3 regions of the Acetatifactor aquisgranensis genome follow, and region 3 is predicted to be linked to each of the others. Evidence: predicted binding sites of a transcription regulator. Region 3 holds the regulator's gene; each other region holds the start of a gene.
What was found. Region 3 encodes NrdR, which represses ribonucleotide reductase genes. Its sites were predicted from a motif close to CACAANATNTTGTG; they were not measured.
Positions count from the first base shown of each region.

Region 1: a site for NrdR is predicted at 3,161-3,174, ahead of nrdD (anaerobic ribonucleoside-triphosphate reductase). Genes of this name have one in related genera too.
Region 2: a site for NrdR is predicted at 2,454-2,467, ahead of nrdD (anaerobic ribonucleoside-triphosphate reductase). Genes of this name have one in related genera too.

Region 1 covers NZ_CALPDH010000021.1:67,042-74,296, reverse strand. The annotation lists gene NFS35_RS17960 (DUF6020 family protein) at 1-215, opposite strand, end outside; gene nrdG (anaerobic ribonucleoside-triphosphate reductase activating protein) at 277-837, opposite strand; gene nrdD (anaerobic ribonucleoside-triphosphate reductase) at 849-3,032, opposite strand; gene NFS35_RS17945 (M56 family metallopeptidase) at 3,355-5,694, opposite strand; gene NFS35_RS17940 (BlaI/MecI/CopY family transcriptional regulator) at 5,691-6,074, opposite strand; gene NFS35_RS17935 (helix-turn-helix transcriptional regulator) at 6,302-7,255, opposite strand, start outside.
Region 2 covers NZ_CALPDH010000002.1:91,849-99,103, reverse strand. The annotation lists gene nrdG (anaerobic ribonucleoside-triphosphate reductase activating protein) at 1-262, opposite strand, end outside; gene nrdD (anaerobic ribonucleoside-triphosphate reductase) at 259-2,385, opposite strand; gene NFS35_RS02120 (hypothetical protein) at 2,653-3,111, opposite strand; gene NFS35_RS02115 (hypothetical protein) at 3,237-3,914, opposite strand; gene NFS35_RS02110 (Y-family DNA polymerase) at 3,937-5,466, opposite strand; gene NFS35_RS02105 (ArsR/SmtB family transcription factor) at 5,699-6,640, opposite strand; partial or broken gene NFS35_RS02100 (alpha-N-arabinofuranosidase) at 7,010-7,255, opposite strand, start outside.
Region 3 covers NZ_CALPDH010000010.1:24,696-31,950, reverse strand. The annotation lists gene nifS (cysteine desulfurase NifS) at 1-996, opposite strand, end outside; gene NFS35_RS10235 (polysaccharide biosynthesis protein) at 1,148-2,527, shown strand; gene nrdR (transcriptional regulator NrdR) at 2,579-3,028, opposite strand; gene NFS35_RS10225 (PRC-barrel domain-containing protein) at 3,086-3,319, opposite strand; gene sigG (RNA polymerase sporulation sigma factor SigG) at 3,501-4,280, shown strand; gene NFS35_RS10215 (VanZ family protein) at 4,348-4,878, opposite strand; gene NFS35_RS10210 (hypothetical protein) at 4,940-5,233, opposite strand; gene sigE (RNA polymerase sporulation sigma factor SigE) at 5,363-6,100, opposite strand; gene NFS35_RS10200 (sigma-E processing peptidase SpoIIGA) at 6,109-6,951, opposite strand; gene ftsZ (cell division protein FtsZ) at 7,098-7,255, opposite strand, start outside.

The DNA.
Region 1 (7,255 bases), on a different contig from region 3:
GAGCCGATATCCGGCTTATCATCTTTCTTTTTCACAAAACGCAACATGATGAACACTGCAGCAAATACGAACAAATCTGTGTACTCAGGTCCGTAAAAAGTACCATACAGCTTATGCATTCCATTGAGCAGAGCCGAATCGGGAAAACTACCGACAAATATCTCAAATCTACAGTGCAGCGCAAAGACAGCCACCAAAGACAGCAAAATCTCCATCCTATATCCCCCTTCTGTGCCAGGATTGCATCCAGTGCCATAAATGGCCCCCTTATGCCTGTCAGTCACAGCATCCACATATATTATCCGGCTTATCCGCTATTGTATACTCCTGCTCATAATCGCCGCAGTGAATCACCGGCACAGAGGGGTCTTCCCGGGCCAGCGTCCTCTGCACATCTATCACCCGCTGGTTCGCGCTGCCTTTCCATAGAAGCTTCACATCTTTCTCATCCTCATGGAATTCCCCGTCTACCAGCACATCAATGTACTTCATCATAGGATAATGCAGGATATCCTCCCAGCTGTCGCCCGTGTAGAGCCAAATCGTCTTTTCCGGATGTCTCTCCTTGATTTCAGCCATCAATCCCCTTACATCCAGCCTATTGGCAGGGTGCAGAGGGTCTCCCCCGGAAAAAGTGATGCCGGAGATATAGCTTTTCCCTAACTCCTCAAAAATCTCATCCCGGGCCGCCTTATCAAACAGCAGCCCTCCGTCCGGATCCCAGGTCAAGGGATTCTGGCAGCCCTTGCAGCAATGGTTGCAGCCGGCCAGCCAGAGCACCACCCTCAGACCATCGCCATTCAGCATATCATCAGACGTTATATTGTGATATCTCATATTAATGCTCCCTACATGCTCCTGCGCTCCGCAATCTCCGCCATCTTCGCGTCATTCAGCCTGGTGTCCCCATGCACCCTGGAATAGGACAGATAGCCGTTCATGCGGTCAATCTTGGTCAGGTTGCGGCTGCCGCACTTGGGGCACACGTCCATCTCCAGCTCCTGATGGCCGCAGTCATCGCAGTAAGCCAAAGACAGGTTGACCCCCTCGTAAAAGCCCAAATCCATGGCCCGGCGAATCAGCGTCCTTATCGCTTCAATGTTATAATCTATAGGATATTTCACATACTGAATCTTCCCGCCATTGCTCAAATCCCAGAAACGATTCTCCAGATTCTGCTTCTGGATAGGCGTAATGTCCTCCGCCACATGGCAATGGAAGCTGTTGCTCACATATTCCCTGTCGGAGACGCCCTCTATGATACCGTATTTATTGCGGAACTGCTTCACCTGCAGCCCGCACAAATTCTCCGCAGGCGTGCCGTAGATGGCGTACAGATTGCCGTCCTCTTCCTTGAATTCATTGATCCGCTTGTTGATGTACTCCAGCACCTCCACGGCAAACTCCCCGTCCTCCACCAGGGACTTGCCATTGTACAGCTCCTGCAGCTCATTCAGCGCCGTGATGCCGAAGCTGGCAGTGGCAGACTTCAATAGCGGCTTTATCTTGTCCGTGAGCTTCAGGTGCCCGCCCAGGAAGCCGCCCTCGCAGTAAGCCAAAGGATTCGTGGAGGCCCGCATCTCGCCCAGATAGGCATAGGTACGGATGTGGAGCTGGCGGATCAGATTCAGATAATAGTCCAGCACCTTGTAAAAGTCCCGGCTCTCCTTCCTGGCCTTTGCCAGAATCATGGGCAGATGCAGCGACACCGCCCCGATGTTGAACCGTCCCACGAACACAGGTTTGTCCTGGTCGTCAGCCGGGTGCATGCCCCCTCTCTCATACCAGGGGGACAGGAACGCCCTGCAGCCCATGGGGGACACGATGCGCCCGTACTGCTTGTACATGCTGGCCACATACCCTTTTCCCGTCAGGCTCAGCCAGTCAGGATACATGGTCTTGGCGGAACACTGCACTCCAGCCTCGAACACATCCTCCAGGGGCTTGCCCGGCCCATGAAGATTCTCATCGTATAAGAACACAATCTTTGGAAACAGCACCGGCTTTTTATGCTCCTTCTTGCCTTGGCCGCCTTTTCTCACTTCCAGCATAGTCATGGTGGCCAGTTTGGCGAACCGTCCAGTCCCTGTGCCCGCAGTCACCGTGATGAAAGGATAGTCTCCTCTGCTGCTTCCCACTGTGTTGAATTTATACTCCCAGCCCTGGAAGCCCTGCTCATACTCCCTGACTACATCCGCGTAGGCTTCCGCTTCTGCGGCTTCTTTCTCTATGCCCAGGCGCTGGTATTTCTCGATATATCGATGATAGGACTTCTCAGCATAAGGCTCCAGTATCAGATCCACGCTGGGAACGGTAAATCCGCCGTACTGCTGGCTGGCGGCGCTGAGCACGATATCCCCGATGACGTCGAAAGCCACGTCCAGAGATTTCGGCTCATTGTACCACACATTCCCCATCTCGAAGCCGCCGCTCAAGACATTCTGCACATCGAACAGGCAGCAGTTCATGGTGTCCCGCCTGGCGGACATGTCGTGGACATAGATATAGCCGTCCCGGCATGCCTGGATTTCCTCCGTAGTCATGAAAAATTTCTGATATAATTCCTTGTTCAGCTGGTTGAACACCAGGCTCCTCTTGGTGGCCACCAGGGCGGAGTCCGTGTTGGCATTCTCCTTGTCGCCGATGTACATGATGGACTGGCTCTTCTTGTACACATCGTCCAGCATGCGCACGAAATCCTGCTTATAGTTGCGGTAGTCCCGGTAACTCTTGGCCACTACCGGCTTCACCTGCTCCAGGGCGCTCTCTACGATATTATGCATGACAGGTATCGGAACTTCGTCCATCCCCAGCTCGTCCACCTTATCGATCACATGCTGACAGATAAGGCTCTCCTCCTCTACGGTAAATTTCGCCAGGGCCCTGTACGCGCTCTTGGCCACGGCACTGATTACTTTCTGTACGTTGAAAGCCTCTTTGCTGCCGTCCTTTTTGATCACGCACACTTCCCTGGCGGGCTTGTACTTCTCTCCATAGTTGATGTTCTCTGCAGCTGTCTGACTCTGTTCCATGTTCATAGCCCCATCCCTTCTCCTTACCAGCATCCGCGCATTCCATCAGGATATTTTGGGAATGCCCTTGTTCCACAGAATCGCTTTTGTTCCATGAAAATACCTGCTTTCCTAAGACGCTTTTTTAATACAAAATATAGTGTTCCGTCTTTTCCAAATTCCAATATATTGTGCCGTGTACATACCAGTATATGAAAAAAGGGAATGCTTGTCAATCTTTGGTTTAGAGATGCTTTATTGTTTGAATTACGTTTGTCCGGTAAAAAAGGCCAGCGTTTCCCAGGTTCCGCCAGGAACCCGGGACGCCGGCTGTCATGTCCGCCTAAGACGCGTCTGCCCCAAATTCAATTGCGTCTGCCACAAATCCAATGGAGATGCTGCCCTTTACATTTCCCAAATCCCCATCCGTCGCCCGGAGGAACAGCTTATAGGTTCCGGGCTTTGCCAGCGGGCGGAGGGTAAAGCTGGCGATGCATTCCAGGCCTTCATCTTCCTGACGGCGATTCTCCACAGTCCAATAGGTGGTTTCCAAAGATTCTTCCCCGGGTTCGGCGAAGCCCACCTGCATACCGTTTCCCGTCTCCGCCCGGACGGCATACCAAAGCCTGTCGCCCTCGGACAGGGTGTACTCCCCCAGATAAACCACCCGGCCCTCGGCTACACTCTCCAGATCCACCGGGATGACCCGGGGATACCAGGTTCTGCCGCTGGCAGATTGATGCCAACCGTCGCTGTCATCGTCGCTGTCCCCGTCATCCTGCCCATCGTCATCCCTGTCATCCCCCGCTTCATCGCCTCTGTCGCCATCCCCATCCCGTACGTCCTCATCATCATGACCCTCAAGCAGCTCAGCCACTTCCGCGTCCGTCATGTAATCAGCGCCTGTAATCTGATTGTCCCCATCGCGGATAATCTTGATATTGACGGTTCCCGCCGGGTTCATGTTCAGCGTCCAGAAAGCCTTGCCGGGCCGGATGTCCAGAAAGATATCGACCAGCTGCCCCTGGTAGTAATAATTCTTGCCGTCCATCGTGACACCTACCGCCCGGTATTCCGCCGCCTGCGCTTCCTTCCACTCTTTTTCCCATTCTTCTTTCAGTTCGTCAAATTCGTCCTCCCGGTTCAGCGCGTTGAACAGCATGGACTGGAAACTCCACTTTTCGTCCTCCAACGCCTTACTCAGCCATTTGTCCAGCGCCTCCTCGCTCATATGCATGGCCAGGACAGAAAAGTAAGAGATGTCGTCGTCCCTGTAGGCTTTGTCCGCATAGCGCTGAATCAAAGTACCGTCCTCGTCCAGCAGATTGACCGCGGCGTTCCAGAATCCGATTTGATCATCGGCGTAAATCCTGTCCAGCCATTTGTCCTGCGCCTCTTCGTCCAGCCGGGAGAAAGCGATTTGGAACAGGGGCAGGCTGCCAGCCTCATAGTACCGCTCTGCCTGGGAATCATAATCCTTGTCATCCGCTCCTGTCCCCGCCCGGGCGGGAGAGCCGTTCCTGATTTCGTCGCCGGTCCCGTTCCCGGCTCCAGCCCCGCTCCCATATCCGCTTCCCTGCCCGGACACCGACTCCCCGCCGGATGGCTGCCCGGCTGCGGCGGCAATGGGGTAAACGCCCACGAAAGCCGCCCCTAAAACCACGCACAGCGTCAGCGCGCCTGTCAAGATCCGTATCGCTTTCGATTTCTTCCTGAAATTCATGATGGCACCTAACCTTTCTTTCAATAGCTGCTTATTTTCATTCAAAGTGACCGCGCCGACACTTTCCCTGTATTTCCCCACCGCCGCCATAGCGTCAAGCAAGGTCTTCCCATAGTCCCGCGCATCGCCGCCCATTTTTGCCAGAACGGCTTCGTCGCAGGAAAACTCACCGGCCTTTGTAATCTCCTGCCCCATCAGATGCACCAGAGGATTGAACCAATGCAGACAGACCGTCACCTGTACCAGCCACTTATAGAACATATCCCCCCGCCTGTAATGCGTCAGCTCATGCAGAACGATATAATAAAAATCTTTTTCAGAAATATCCGTCTCCGGCAGAACGATGCACGGACGGAAGAAGCCGATCAGCAGCGGCGAAGAGATTAGCGGACTGACCCATAGCTCTACCGGCCTTTTGACGCCTGCCTGCTCTGCCGCCGCGGAAAACCGGTCCAATACCGCAATGTCAGGAACCGGCGCAGCCCCGGCGCGAAGATACCGAACAAAGCCCTGATAGATTGTCACTTTCCGTATCAGCAGACCCAGCGCCGCCCCCAGCCAGACCAGCCAGGCATGCTCTGTCAGCCCCGCCCAGAAATCCCGGAACAGATGAGCGGACGGCAACGCCTCCGCCTCATCGACTACATTTTCATCGTCTTCCCCTGTCTCCATAAAAGGGACAGAAACGCTTCCCGCCGCATCCGGCAGAGCCTGCTGCATATCGGCCGTCCCGGTCATCGTCTGGCTGATGGCCCGGTCTACGTCCTGATAGGCATTTCCCAGCAGATTCGTCTCCGGCCCGAAAGGAAACAGCAGCCGCAGAACGGCCACCAGCCAAATGTAATACTGCCATTGCCGGCTGATTCTGTCCTTCACAAATCTTTTGCCCAAAAACAGAACCAGAATCAGAAGCCCGCCGGAAAAGGACATGGACAAAATAAGTTTCAAAACAGTGTTCATGGCTTCTCCTCCCCCTGCTCCAGCAGCTTCCTCAATTCCTCGTGCTCCTCCTCTGTCAGCAAATCGCCTGAAATCAGGTTGGAGACCAACCCTTTCACGCTCCCCTCATAGATTTTGTCCAGAAAGCTTTTCGTCTGTGCCGTCTGGTACGCCGTCTCCGAGACCAGCGCGGTGTATTCGTTCCGGCGGCCGATCTTCCTGGCGCTCAGATAGCCCTTGGCCATCAGCCGCGACAACAGCACAATCAGGGTATTCTTCTGGCAGGGCTTCCCCCTGGCCGCCAGACCGTCCATAATATAGGAAAAAAGCGTCACATCCTCCGGGTTTCCCCATACGATTTTCATGATTTCAAGTTCGGCATCCGATATCTGCTGTACCATATCCGCATCCTCCTTAATGTATGACATTGTGCCGACTATTAAAATATAACACAGTGTCATCCTACTGTCAAGCCCTTTCGGACTAATGTACCAAATCCGGATAATTTCACTTTGCTGTCCTTTTAAGGCTCTCTTTTCACAGAACCACCCATAAACAGTTTGGGCACATCCCGCTCTTTGAATAAAAACAGGCAGCAGGAACCTCCTGCTGCCATAACATTTTATAATTAATCATCCGACATAGAGGACATGATATCCGCCAGCCAGCCCCTGTACTGCACCCTGACGGCATCGGGACTCACTACCTCCACATCCTTTCCTATGCCCGCCAGCCAGCCGAAGAACTGGCCGCTCACCGTCACTTTCGCCCGGACGCGGAAACGCCCCTCCGGCATCTGCCGGATATCCGCCTCTCTCCCGAAGCGGTCCAGCACCACGCCCACCAGCCTGTCGGGAAGCTGCAGCGTCACCACCGCCTCTTCTCCTCCATACATGCCGAACACCTGATTGGTATAGGCGGCCAGGTCCACCTTTTCGAACTGTTCCAGCCCCTCCCTGGCCTCCCTGCACACCTCTACCTTTCCCATCTTGTCCACCCGGTAGTGCTTCATGCAGGCATCCCTGCCGTCATAGGCGGCCAGATAATAATTCTCGTCCTGCCAGATCAGCGCCCAGGGGCTCACCGTCCTTTCACTGTTGTTTCTGGGCACCAGCTCCTTTTTCAGGTTCCAGTCCAGGTATTGGAAAGAAATCTGCCTGTTCTCCTGTATGGCCCTGTGGATATTGTCGATGCTGTAGTAGACGCTCTCGTTCTCCGTCTTGATGCGCCCGGCCACGTACACCTGGCGCTGCAGCTTCCCGGCATCGTATTTTCCGGCCATCTGCTCCAGCTTCCTGATCAGGCTCCGGGATTTCTTCGTGGTGAGGAACCGGGATGACTGCACAGCGTCCACCAAAAGCTTCAGCTCCGCCAGCTCGAACTCCCTGCCGGCCATGTAATAGCCGCCGCCCAGCCGACTGTGGACTTGTACGATATCGTAGCCGAAATCACACAGTTTTTCCATATCATCGTAGACGCTCTTGCGCTCGGAATGGATGCCATTGGCCTCCAGATGGGCGATGATGTCCGCCGTGCTGGCGGGATGGTGTTCATCGGTATTCTCCGATAAGAACTTCACGAT
Region 2 (7,255 bases), on a different contig from region 3:
TCACCAGCGACAGCACCGTTCCTCTGTTCTCCGGTTCCATAGGCTCCCCGCCCAGCAGGCTCAGTCCACGGATATACTCCGGCGCAAGGGCCTCCAGGATTTCCCGCTCCGTCTCCTTCGTATAGCGCTGTCCATAGCCGAAATCCCAGGCCTCGCTGTTGAAACATCCCTTGCAGCGGTGGGTACAGCCGCTGACGAACAGGGACACCCGTATGCCGGGGCCATTGGCCACGTCCGTCTTCTTGATAGTCGCATAATTCATAGATGCAGCACCCTCGACTTGATTTCCTTTGTCTTGCCCATGTTCCAGAAATTCTCTCCCAGATACCCGCAGGTGCGCCTGGTGACATTCATCTTGGAATGGTCCTTATTGCGGCACTGAGGGCATTCCCACTCATTGTCCTCATTGACCATGATTTCCCCGTCATATCCGCAGACATGGCAATAGTCCGACTTGGTGTTGAACTCGCCGTATTGGATATTGTCGTAGATGAAACGTATCACTTCCTCCACGGCCTCCACATTGTTCAGGAGATTGGGCACCTCCACATAGGAAATCGCGCCGCCCAGGGATTTGTTCTGGAACTCGCTCTCAAATCGGAATTTCGTGAATGCATCTATTGGCTCACGTACATCCACATGATAGGAATTGGTGTAATATCCCTTGTCCGTCACGTTGGGGATGTCGCCGTATTTCTCCCTATCGATGCGGGCAAAGCGGTAGCACAATGTCTCCGCAGGCGTCCCATAGAGGCTGAAGCCGATTCCCGTCTCCTCCCGCCATCCGGCGGCAGCCTCTTTCAGGTAATCCATGACCCGCAGGGCGAATTCCTTGCCCTCGGGCTTCGTATGGCTGCAGCCTTTCATGAGCCAGGTCAGCTCATAGAGGCCGATATAGCCCAGGGACATGGTGGAATATCCGCCGTAGAGCAGCTTGTCAATCTTCTCTCCCTTTTTCAGCCGGGCGATGGCCCCGTACTGCCAGTGGATGGGGCTTACATCGGACAGAGTACCCAGCAGGGCCTTATGCCTGCACATCAGGGCCTCATAGCATAATTCCAGCCGCTCGTCCAGCCGCTTCCAGAAAATCTCCTCGTCCCCTCCCGAGATGATGCCTATCTGTGGGAGGTTCAGACTGACCACGCCCTGGTTGAACCGCCCCTCCCATTTATAGTTTCCGTTCTCGTCCTTCCAGGGGGACAGGAAAGAACGGCAGCCCATACAGGAGAACACATTGCCCTCGTAGTTCTCCCGCATCTTTTTTGCCGAAATATAGTCCGGATACATGCGCTTCGCCGAGCATCTGGCGGCAAGGCGGGTGACATAATCGTATTTTCCGCCTTTCAGGCAGTTGTTCTCATCCAGCACATACACCAGCTTCGGGAATGCCGGTGTCACGTAGACTCCCTTTTCATTCTTGGTTCCCTGAATGCGCTGGTTCAGGATTTCCTCGATAATCCGAACCGTCTCCTCCACATACTCGTCCTCATCGTCGATATGCAGGAACAAAGTCACGAAAGGCGACTGTCCGTTTGTAGTCATCAGTGTATTAATCTGGTACTGAATGGTCTGGACGCCGGAGCGCAGCTCGTCCTGCAGGCGCAGCTCCACGATTTTCTCCTTTGCGGCCTCGTCAAGGGAACCTCCGAATTCCTCATCCAGCTGGGCACGGAACTTCTCCCTGCTCTTGCGCAGATATTTCCCCAGATGCTTGATGTTCACCGACTGCCCGCCATACTGGTTGCTGGCCACGGCGGCGATAATCTGGGTGGTGACCGTACAGGCCACCTGGAAGCTCTTGGGGGACTCTATCATCTTCCCATTGATGGAGGTTCCATTGTCCAGCATATCCTTGATGTCGATCAGGCAGCAGTTGAAGATAGGCTGGATAAAGTAATCCGCGTCATGAAAATGGAGCACGCCGTTGTCATGGGCCATGGAGATGTGCTCCGGCAGCAGCATGCGCCTGGTCACGTCCCGGGAGACCTCCCCGGCGATATAGTCCCGCTGGGTGGAGGCGAGACGGGTATTCTTATTGGAATTCTCCTCCGCCAGCTCCTTGTTCTCATTGCGGATCAGCTTCAGGATAGATTCATCCGTGGTGTTGGATTTGCGCAGAAGGCTCCTCTGATAGCGGTATACAATGTACTTCTTGGAAAGGGCGTACTTATTGTGCTGCACCAGATGCCTCTCGATGATGTCCTGCACATGCTCCACGGCCTGCAGCTCCTGTTCCTCTCCCTGCACGGCCTCCAGTATCTCCTCCACCAGCGCCTGATCGGCCCTGTCTTTCTCCTCCACCTCGTTATTGGCTTTCTGAATGGCGGCTACAATCTTCTCCTCCTCATAAGGCACCACGCGTCCGTCTCTTTTCTGAATCCTCATCATACCATCGCTCCTCGCCCACTCGACATACAGATAGCCGCACCGTCAGCTCAACGGATACGGCTGAATTCTATATCTTGTGTTCTTATTGATTATTCTGCCTATATTTTGTATTTCTATTATAATAGACTGTCCGGGAAAAAGCAAGGAGTTCTTGTATCCTATATCAGAAAGTATCGCAGAACCGTATACGGATATCGTCCGTCACGGAGTATGACAGCGGCCTGAGCTGATGCGCGGCTTTAAACATCCCGCCGCACACGGGGTTCAGATTCGATAATCCGCATCCAGAATCCCCCTGATAATCCGGTGCGCCCTGCTCACATCCTCCACGGACACGCCGATTACAAGCCTGTCTTCGCACCGTACATAGCGCTGCATGTTGATTTCTATATCCTGCATGGAAAGACTGGAGACGATTATGCCGATTCTCCGGGTTGTGAAATGCCCCTGCTCAATATAGAGCAGCCTCAGTTCCCCGTTCACCTCGATACTGGTTCCGTCCAGCTCCTCTTTCAGCATGGCGATGAAGCGGTTTATCTTTCCGCCCTCCGATTTCCTTATCACAATTGCCAGCCAGTCGATGTTGATTGCCATGCACTCACAGGGAATCAGGCACTTTTCCAGCACCTCAAATATCTTCTGGACGCTTTTTTCATCTCTCGCCAGCTTCGCCCGCCCTATCGTGACCCGAATTGCGGATATCTCCCGGATTCTGCTTTCCATCTGTCATCCCAACGCTTTCCCATATATTCTTTTGTCGTATCTGCGACTTTACCTGTATCTTTTCTGCATAAAAACCTGTGCAAGTATACCACAAAATCAGGGAAAAAACAACCGCTTTCGCCGCCCTATCTGTCCAAATCGGAAAATATTTCGCCCTCCAGTTCCACCACATCTTTCATGGGAATCCCCGTGCCGTCCTCCATGAGGAGGATTCTGTCATACAAATCTATCTTCTTTATCCGTCCTGTGACAGTGACATAGGCGCCGCCCGCCTTTTTAAGGTCCGGCTGAAAAAAGGTGGCTGAAATCTCCGGACAGCCGCCGAGCCGCTCACTTAGATACTGCAGCTTTCCGTCAAGGCTATTCATGACGTCCTCCTCCAGTTCCATCCTCTCATCGGTCAGCCGTCCTGTCTCCCGGATGGAATCCCCAAATCCGGTAAGGGCCGCAAAAGGCATGAACTGCGCCGCCCTGTCGGACACCGGCATCTGACGGTGCTTCACAGAGACATGGCGGGGCAAATTTATGATATCGTCATATCGGTGGCTGTCCTCCGCCCAGTCCCCTGCTGTCTCTATCTTTCTCACAACCGCTGCATCTGCTGTACTCTCCCCTGCTGCCGCCATGCCCGCCACCCCGTTATCTGCCGCCCTCTTTTCATCCGGCATCGTCCTCGCCGGCTCATTTTCCGCCATCCTATTTTCCGTCCCTCTCATATGTCCCCATTCCGTCTCCCCTGTCCTGCTATAACTCCTCAGCCGTGTCGCCCTATGCCCTTCCCGGTCGCTGTATCGCGGTTCCATTCTTGCGCCGTCCCCAGCCGCGCTAAGCCTTATGCCCCCCGATCTGCCCGTTGCGCGATACCGTGGTGGCCCCTTCCTCCAGGTTCATCCCTTTCAGGATGGCGTTCTTGCCGAATTTCTTCTTGATGGACAGAATAGCCTCCTGCATTTTCCGCTCCCGCTTCAGAGCAGCCTCCTCCTCTTCCCGCTGTCTTAGCAGCGCCTCATAATCCGTGAAAATATCCAGCTGCTCATAGGAGTCCTCCGCCACGATTTCGCTCTCTTTCATCACCCGCCCCGCCGTCACTGTGACCCGCCTCACCAGCAGGCTTCTGTCTACAACCCTGTCGTACAGTTCCATCATCCCATCCATGATCAGTCTGGTGGAGGATGTCCATCTGCCGATATTGGCTGTACCATGGGCATGTTTCGGGACTTTCCTCCCATATCGGTCCGTGGTGACAGGGCCCTTGTACGCCTTTCGTATCTCCGGATTCGTCAGGCTCTCCACATCATAGCCTATGGTCAGCACCATATGGTTCGTCACCAGACCTTTGTCCACCAGATCCAGCACCAGCAAATCCGTCATCTCCCGGACTACCAGCTTTGCCTTTTCAAAATCGTAGGGACACTGCAGCACCTGTCCGGCCCCCATGCTGCTCCCATCGGGCTTGTATGCTTTCACATCCGCAATGGTACAGGGCTCATATCCCCAGGCGTGGTCAATCAGCAGTTCCGCGCCCACGCCGAAGAGCCGGTAGAGCAGCTCCTCATTGTGATAGTCCGAGCACCCTCCCAGGGAGCATCTGGCTATGTCCCCCATGGTATACAGCCCGTTCTCCTCCAGTTTCCTGGCATATCCCCTGCCCACCCGCCAGAAATCCGTCAGGGGACGATGGCTCCACAAGAGCCTGCGGTATTCCATCTCATCCAGCTCGGCAATCCGCACTCCGTCCTGGTTCGGCTCCACATGCTTGGCCACGATATCCATGGCGACCTTGCACAGATACAGATTCGTGCCGATTCCGGCCGCGGCCACTATCCCCGTCTCTCTCAGGATCTCCTGTATCATCCGCTCCGCGAACTCTGCCGCGGTAAGATGGCAGGCCTCCAGATACTGGGCGGCGTCTATGAACACCTCGTCAATAGAATAGACATGGATATCCTCCGGCGCCATATGCCTTAAATAAATATCGTATATCTTCGTACTGTATTCCATATACAGCGCCATACGAGGCGGAGCCGTGATATAGTCCACCGCAAGCTCCGGGGACGCCAGAAGCTCAGAGGCATGGCAGGAGCTGCCGGAAAAGACCTGCCCTGGCGCTCTGCCCAGACGATAGGCGTTCGCCTCCTTTATCTTCCGGACCACCTCGAAGAGCCTGGGCCTGCCCGGGATGCCGTATTCTTTCATGGAGGGGGACACCGCGAGACAGATAGTCTTCTCTGTGCGGCTGCTGTCCGCCACTACGAGATTGGTGTCCAGGGTATCCAGCCCCCGCTCCACGCACTCTACAGAGGCATAGAATGATTTCAGATCGATTGCAATATAGATATGATTCTCCCCAGCCATCTGCCTCCCCTCCTGTCCCATCTTATCTGAATGCCATTATAGCAGAACATTTGTTCTTTTTCAATGGTTTTTTCCAAACTTTAGTGTATACACTGTCGTCAACGGCATCCTGTTGTGCGCCTGCGTCCATAATGTGCAGCCGCAAATCAGATGACAGAGAGCAATAAGCGGGAATACTGCAAAGCAGTATCCGAAGATGCCCATGATGACGGATATCCCGGCAATCGCGCTCCTATGCCTGCTGCACCGCATTCTCCATAGGGCTGTAACGCATGCGCACCTTGATGCCCTGTCCGTAATTTCCGAAGCCGTTCCCGAACAAGGTCAGGCCCCCCACATGGGCGGCATCCTCCCTCACTTCCATCCTGAATCGTATGGTGCTCTTGTAGTCAAGCCGGAATCTGTCCAGCGTCACATCCGATATCTTCAGGCCATCCACGAAAGTCCCTCTCTTGTTGATGACCAGCATCTTCAGCAGCCCGTACTGATTCCAGTTCGGGAACCACCAGTCCGGCGTGAAGATACCCCTCACATCTCCGAAATCTCCCGGAGAGACCCACACGCCGACGGGCACGTCGTTCAGGATAAAGGATATATCCGAGGGCCAGTCATTATTGACCCCAGGCGCTTCACTGGAAAGCTCCATGGAAAAGGTGATTTCATCTATTCTCTGGGCGGTGGGGAGCACATTGGGAATCAGATATTCCACATATCCTTTGGAAAACCACAGGATTCCCGCGTTGATTCTGTCCGGGTGGGCAAAGTATCTTGGATCGTCCACCTCCCCTATCAGGGTATCCATGGTAGCGATGCCGCAGGTGGGACAGACATTATAGTTGCTGTACTGTCCTACAGGAATCTCCGCCTCGTAGAAGCCGCTGTTGCCGTCCTCCTCCGTGGGGACGATATCCACCAGCAGCCTCTCCTGCTTCACGCGGCAGATTTTCTGGTTCCCATGCCCTGCGAAATCAGCCCGCACCTGAATCAGTCCCACGTCCTCCATCTTCTTGATATGGCTGGTCAGCGCCCCATTGGTGATGTTCAGGCTGCCTGCGATTTCATTCATATTCATTTCCTTATTCTTCAGCAGCAGCTGAATGATATTCACCCTCACCTCGGAACCCAATGCCTTGAACAGCTCCACTCCATCCTCAAGATTTTTGATATACAGCATTCTCAATCACCCATTTCCAAAAGTACCCATTCTTTTTTAGTATTTTCTAAAATATTATATTCCTTTCTTTTCTTTCATGCAACTTTTTTCTTGCCCCGGATTTCCGATTTGGTTATATTTACGTATTTTCCTGATACGATTTGTACATTTTCCCTCCACGGCCGTTTCAAGCCATCTGCTTTTCACCGCAAGTCCCGCGTAATCCGCCTCCCCGCCATTGCATTGATGGAGAGGAAGAGGCGGGTTTTTGTGAAAAACAATAAGCCTGCTCCTCTACCGTCCATTTTACAAAACCATTCCCAAAAAAACGGCAGAACAGATATATTTCACCATTCTGCCGTTTTGTCCCTTATTTCATTTCTCTTTCGCAAAATAATCCACTTTCCAGGGTTTCTCCCTGCCGTTCCTGCGGCGCATCTCCGCCATGGGCGACACGCCGTCAAAGGTCATGTACTCCACCCACTCGGACATCTCCTGCACAGTGCCGCTGCCCACATTGCCGTTGATATAAGTCTTGCAGCCCAGCTGCTCACAGAGCTCAAAGAACTCATGGGTGCCGAAGCTGTTGTCCTCCACCACGCCGCCCCAGTTGGTGTTGACCATTTTTTTGCGGCT
Region 3 (7,255 bases):
ATGGGAGGGGTCCAGGGAGCCGGAGGTACAGGCGGAACCGCTGGAGGCGCATATCCCTTTCATATCCAGCATGATGAGCACCGATTCCCCCTCTACGAACCGGAACGAGAAGTTCACATTGCCGGGAAGCCTCTTTTCCCGATGGCCGTTCAGGCGGCAGTAGGGAATCTCTTTCTCAATCCGGTCAATCAGGTAGTCCCGAAGCTCCCTCTCCCGCCTGCCTTTCTCTTCCATGAGCCTCTGCGCCCTTTGGACCGCGGCGGCGTATCCAACGATGCCGGGGACATTCTCCGTCCCCGCCCGTCTGTTCCTCTCCTGGGCCCCGCCGTGTACAAAGGAACGGATTTTCAGGCCTCCGCGGATGTAGAGCATGCCGATGCCCTTGGGGCCGTTCAGCTTGTGGGCGCTGGCGCTGAGCATGTCGATGTGCAGTTCGTCCACATTGACGGGAATCTGCCCGAAAGCCTGCACCGCGTCCGTGTGGAACAGGATACCCCTCTCCTTTGCAATGGCCCCGATTTCCCCAATGGGCTCTATGCTGCCGATTTCATTGTTGGCGAACATGACGCTGATCAGAATGGTGTCAGGGCGGATGGCCGCTTTCAGTGCCTCCAGATCCACGATTCCGTCCCTGTCTACGTCCAGATAGGTCACCTCATATCCCCTCTTCTCCAGATATTCGCAGGTGTGCAGAACCGCATGGTGCTCTATCTTCGTGGTGATGATGTGCTTTCCTTTCTCACTGTAACTCTCCGCGGCCGCTTTGACCGCCCAGTTGTCCGCCTCTGTTCCGCCTGCCGTAAAATAGATTTCCTCAGGTCCGGCGCCGATGCTCCCGGCTATGGTCCTGCGGGCTTCGTTTATAGCCTTTTTCCCGGCAGATCCAAGGGAATAGATGGCGCTGGGATTCCCGTACATTTCCGTGAAATAGGGCAGCATGGCCTCCACTACCTCCGGGGCGGTCTTTGTGGTGGCCGCATTGTCCAGATATATCATTTTCGTGTCGCTCCTTTCTCTTATAGCCTCTGTTTTAATTCATACTATTTTACTAGGAATTATATTCACAATATACCACTTCCTATCCGCTCTGTCAACTGTCTCTTGTTTTCCCCTGCTGTTCTGCCATTTGTACCTTTGGAATATAATAATGAAAAACGAAAGTCCCAAAATCCATATGAAAACAAAGCAACATCACCCCCTGATTGTGGGCACATTCATCCTTACCGCCACCGGAATCGCAAGCCGCCTTATCGGCTTTTTGTACCGCATCTACCTCTCCCGCCAGTTCGGCGAGGAAAGCATGGGAATCTACCAGCTGCTTGGCCCGGTACTGTCCCTGTCCTTTTCCCTGACTGCCGCCGGATACCAGACCGCCATCTCAAAGCTGGTGGCGGAACAGGCCGCGACGCAGAAAATTCCCTCCCGCCGTCCTCTTGTGGCGGGGCTGTGCGTTTCCCTTCCCCTGTCACTGATCTGCAATGCCGTGCTGTTCTTTTTCGCCGATACCATCGCCGCGACCCTGCTGCAGGAGTCCCGCACCGCCTCCATGCTGCGCATCCTTTCCTTTTCCATCCCCCTGGGCGCAGTGCATTCCTGCATCAACGGCTATTTCTACGGCATAAAAAAAGCCGGGATTCCGGCCGGGGCACAGCTTCTGGAGCAAATCGTCCGCGTAGGCTGTGTATACATAGTCTCCTCCCGCATCCTGGCGATGGGACGCACGCCCTCTGTCAGCGTGGCGGTGCTGGGACTCACCGTGGGGGAATTGGCCTCCATGCTGCTGACCATAGCTGCTGTCTGGCCCGGGAAACTTCCGGGCAAATCCTTTTCCAGGCTTTCTCCTGCAGACGGAAGAAGCGGAAACGCCGTCCTCTTCGGCAAGCTGATGGCCCTGGCCCTGCCCCTGACCGCCAACCGCATCGTCCTGAATCTCCTTCAGAGCGTGGAAGCCGTGTCCATCCCCGCCAGACTCAGGCTCTACGGCTATGACAATGCCACTGCCTTAAGCGTCTACGGCGTGTTCACCGGCATGGCCATGCCCTTCATCTACTTTCCCAATGCCCTGACCAGCTCCGTGGCCGTCCTGCTGCTGCCCGTCATCTCGGAGAATTACGCCCTGGGGAACATGGCGGCTGTACGCAGCGCCACCGTCCGCACCGTAAAATACTGCGGGCTTATGGGCTTTGGATGCCTGGGGGTATTCGTCCTGTTCGGCAACTGGGCAGGCACCACCCTCTTCAACAGCCCCCTCGCCGGCTACTTCATCACCACCCTGGGCTTCATCTGCCCCTTCCTCTATCTGGACACCACACTGTCCAGCATCCTGCAGGGGCTGGGGCTGGCGGGGCATACATTTGCCATGAATGCGGTCTGCCTGCTCATACGGCTGGCTTTCATCTTCTTTGCCGTCCCCCGCTTCGGAGTCAGAGGCTTCCTCTGGGGCCTTCTGGCCAGCCAGCTGACCCTGGGAATCCTTTATCTCCTCTGCCTCTACGGCTTCCTGAGGAATAAACGGCCGGATACGTGAGATGCAGATTTTCAAGCGCCATACACTTTGGCGCTTGAAAATCTTCTCACGCTATTCCAGCATCTTCTTCAGTTCATCCACAAAAGTATTCACATCCTTGAACTCCCTGTACACGGAGGCAAAGCGCACATAGGCCACCGCGTCCAGGTCTTTGAGCTTATTCATCAGAAGCTCCCCTATGACCTGACTGGAAATCTCCTTTTCCTCTCTGTTGAAGATTTCATTCTCCACCGCATCCACCAGCCTGGTAATCTCCTGGGCGCTCACCGGCCTCTTGTGGCAGGCCCGCAACAGGCCGCCCTCTATCTTGGACCGGTCATAGGTCTCTCTATTGTCGTCTTTTTTGATGATAATCAGCGGAATGGTCTCGATTTTCTCATAGGTGGTAAAGCGTTTCCCGCACTCATCGCAGACCCGTCTGCGGCGGATGGAATTGTTCTCCTCCGCAGGCCGGGAATCGATCACTCTTGTATTTTCATGATTGCAAAACGGACATTTCATGATTCTTCTCCTCTTCCGGTACACTACATGCCTGCCATCATCCCTAACGTATCATATTCAACAGTGAATGTCAACGAGAATAATGTCCGGCCCTATCTGTCTGATGTCCTTGAAAGGAATCACGATGTTGGGCTCACAGTTCAAAAATCCCAGCAGCTTGTTCCCCCCGGGCACCATGATTTTGCAGATGCAGCCGCTGCAGGCATCGAACTCCAGGTCGCATACCCTGCCCAGCTTTTTGCAATTATTGATATTGATGACATCCTTGCTCTTCAATTCCGAATAAAGCATGGAAATCCTCCTTTCCCATAAAACATTGCTTCTATATACAAGTATGCGGTATATGGGAAATATGAGAACGGCCTACAGGAACAAATTACGTTTTCCTGCTTCTGCAGGGAATATTTTTCTGCTCCGGGTACATACTACCACTATAATCCAACGCGCTCCACGCGCAGAAATGAGGAAGGAAATGACACAGGGAAAAGTGGAAATCTGCGGGGTGAATACCTCAAAACTCCCCTTGCTGAAAGCGGACGAGAAAGAAGCTCTCTTCAAACAGATCGAGGCCGGGGACGAGAGGGCCAGAGAGGCTTATATTGAGGGAAATCTGCGTCTGGTTTTAAGCGTCATCAAGCGCTTCTCCTCCAGCAATGAAAATGTGGACGATCTGTTCCAGATCGGCTGTATCGGCCTGATCAAGGCCATAGACAATTTCGACACCTCCCTGAACGTGAAGTTCTCCACCTATGCAGTGCCTATGATCATCGGGGAAATCAGGCGTTTCCTGCGGGACAACAGCCAGCTGCGCGTCTCCCGCTCCTTAAAGGACACTGCCTACAAGGCAATCTACGCCAGGGACGCCCTGACCAGGAAGAATCTAAAGGAGCCCTCCATCGAGGAGATCGCCACGGAAATCGGCATCGCAAAAGAGGACATCGCCTACGCTCTGGACGCCATCCAAAATCCTATGAGCCTCTACGAGCCCATCCTCACGGACGGAGGCGACACCCTCTATGTGATGGACCAGATCAGCGATAAAAAAAATAAGGAAGAGAACTGGGTGGAACATCTCTCCCTCAGCGAAGCCATGAAGCGCCTGAACCCCAGGGAGCATGAAATCATCTCCCTGCGCTTTTTTGAGGGGAAGACCCAGATGGAGGTAGCCGAAGCCATAGGTATCTCCCAGGCCCAGGTCTCCCGGCTGGAAAAAAATGCCCTGCGCTCCATGCGCAACTATCTGACCGCCTGACGCGGTCACCGTTACATAGAACCTCCCATCCAATCCGGCATCCTCACCTGACGCACCGCTTCAGCCCTCATTTCTTCCCCAGCTTCCGAAATAGCATAAACAGCCTGTATAACAGATATCCTGTCACAGCCCCCAAAGTATTGGTCAGGATATCGTCTATCTGGAATATCCCCCGCCCCGTAATCAGCTGCATGGTCTCAATGCACAGACTGGTCAGCGCTCCCAATACCAGGCAGTGAAGCAAATGCCCGCACCGCTTACAGGCCAGGCAGCCCAAAAAGCCATACGGCACGAAGAGCAGTATGTTCTCTATGACAAAAGCGTTATTCCTGTCATTGATTCCCCAGGTGGAGAACAGCTCCAGATCAAAGCCCTCGCTGCCCCCGCTCTCTCTGGACAAAAAGGTGATGATTAGCATCAGAGAGATGTAAACGACAAAAGCCGCCACTGGAAATTTCGCCACCGGCGTCTTCCCCTTTCGACTCCTGAAACCGTTTATTCCCCACAAAAAAAGAGATGCCAACAAAAGCCCCATAGCAAGGCCGTAGGGCAGGAACCTCACCATGGACATCATATCCCGATATATATATGCAAACATTTCGTATTCTCCGCAGCTTCTTGCGGAAGGTCCGGCTCATCAGAGCGCGTCGGAAAAGCTGTCAGTACTCGTCCCAGTTTTCCCTGGCATGCTCCCAGATTTCTTTTTTCTCAGAAAGCATTTCGTTCATCCAGCAGATGGCCTCTGCCACGCCGTCCTCCCCAAAGGGAAACTCAGCAGTCTCCCTCTTCTCTTCAGGTGTCTTAAAAAAAGCAAAGGGCTCCGGCCATACCGTACAGAGGAGCTTTTTCCCGCCGGTCCCACCGGCGGCGCCCTCCGCATCGGTAATGCCCTCCAGACGGTAGCGCATGCCCTGGTGGCAGCCCGTAAACTCCGTCTTCTTCAAATATTCCATCGATAATATATCATCTCGTTGTATCAACGTTTTTATACCTGTCTCATCGTTCATTTTGTGTGACAGCCGTAAATCCCTCCTGACTGTCCACTATATTTATTCTACCCTATTTTTTCCCGTTTGCATAGCCTAAATATGGTTGCTCATCTCTTTTTTTAGCTGGCGCATGATTTTCTTTTCCAGCCTGGATATGTATGATTGGGAAATCCCCAGAAGGGAGGCCACCTCTTTCTGGGTCATTTCCTGCCCATCCTTGGTGCCCAGTCCGAACCGCAGCTTGATGATCCGCTTCTCCCGCTCCGACAGCTTGCTGATGGCTCCCATGAGGAGCTTCCGCTCCACCTCGTTCTCGATATCCCGGTAGATGACATCCTCGTCGGTCCCCAGGATATCCGACAGCAGGAGCTCGTTCCCGTCCCAGTCCACGTTCAGGGGCTCATCGATGGAGACTTCCAGTTTGGTCTTGTTGTTCCTGCGCAGATACATCAGTATCTCGTTCTCGATGCATCTGGAGGCATAGGTGGCCAGCTTGATATTCTTGTCCGGTTTGAAAGTATTGATGGACTTGATCAGACCGATGGTCCCGATGGATATCAGGTCCTCCACTCCCACACCGGTATTGTCGAATTTCTTTGCTATGTATACCACCAGACGCAGATTGTGCTCAATCAAGATAGCCTTTGCCTCGTCGTCGTATTCCGTCCCCAGGTCGCTTATGACCTGGCTTTCCTTTTCCAGTTCCAGCGGAGGAGGCAGCACCTCGGCACCGCCGATATAATGAATCTCGCCCTCCTTGCGCAGGAGCAGCTTATCCCTGTGAATCATCTTAAATTGCATTTTTCCCGGTATCATGACCTTCAGTATCATAGCGCCTCTCATTCTGCCGTTTCCCACGGCCTCCCATTTTTGGCCTTCGCAAAGAGCCTGGGATTGATTATCATATTCACGGACTCTGCGCCCGCACTGTCCGCAGCTGAAATTTTCTCATGGCTGACAGCCACATACACATCGGTAAAACGATACTTCATGCCTCCTGTCTCCAGAACAAGTTCCGGAAGCAGATAGCCTGGCAGGATGCCATGTTTCTTCCCGATGCTGTGATAGGGGACCGCTCGGAAGCCCTCTTCGTCCCTTTCCCACAATTCATCGAACACCGCCCTCCCCACTACGCAGACAGGTTTCCCGCTGACGGGCTCGAACAGGCTGTTTCCGGAGTCTATCAGGGCCACCGCCTGAAATCTCTTCCCTTTTCTGGACAATACAGCCCTGCAGAGACTGTCTCCCGCATATAAATCGTCTTTAAACCGTCTAAACAGCAGAAAGAAGACCGCTCCCATCCCCAAAATGCCCGGGACGCTGACAATTATCCCGCGAAGTCCGGGCACGAACCCGATCAGGAAGAGCATGGCCCCGCCCATCCCGAAAGAATACAGCACCAGCCTCTCTAAAAGCTTCAGGAACATTCTCAAGCCCCTCACACGGAATGTGAGACAGAGCATGCCCGCCGTCCCGGCAGCCGCTCCTGCTGCCAGCTTCAGGATTCCGGGGCCTCCTCCCAGGAAAGGAATCAGCCCGCAGGCCGCTCCCAGGGCCGCCCCCGCCGCCATCCTGCCAAGGCCCGCAATCTGCAGGGTGCTCCTGTCCACCAGGAGCAAAAGGTACAGGTTCATCATGAAATTGAGAAAGAACAGGCTGTCAACATATAGCTCATAGTGCATCGGCATCATCCTTTTCATAATCATTATAAAGGGATTGTACTTCAGAATTTGTCAAAGAGAGGGAAAAATCCCAAGAATTTTTCGACAAAAAAGCCGGACAGGAACTGCCCGGCTCTATATCACAAATTATTTCAGCTTCTTTTGCGCTATTTCCTCTGAAGGAAATCAGGTATCTTCAATGTCTTCTCCTCCACGGAGCTGCGGATGTCCACAGGCTTCTGGATGCCCTGGACAGATCCCTGCTGCACAGGAGAAGTCTGTACGGGAGGCGTATTCATCCCCTTGTTCTGCTGTCTGTAGATAC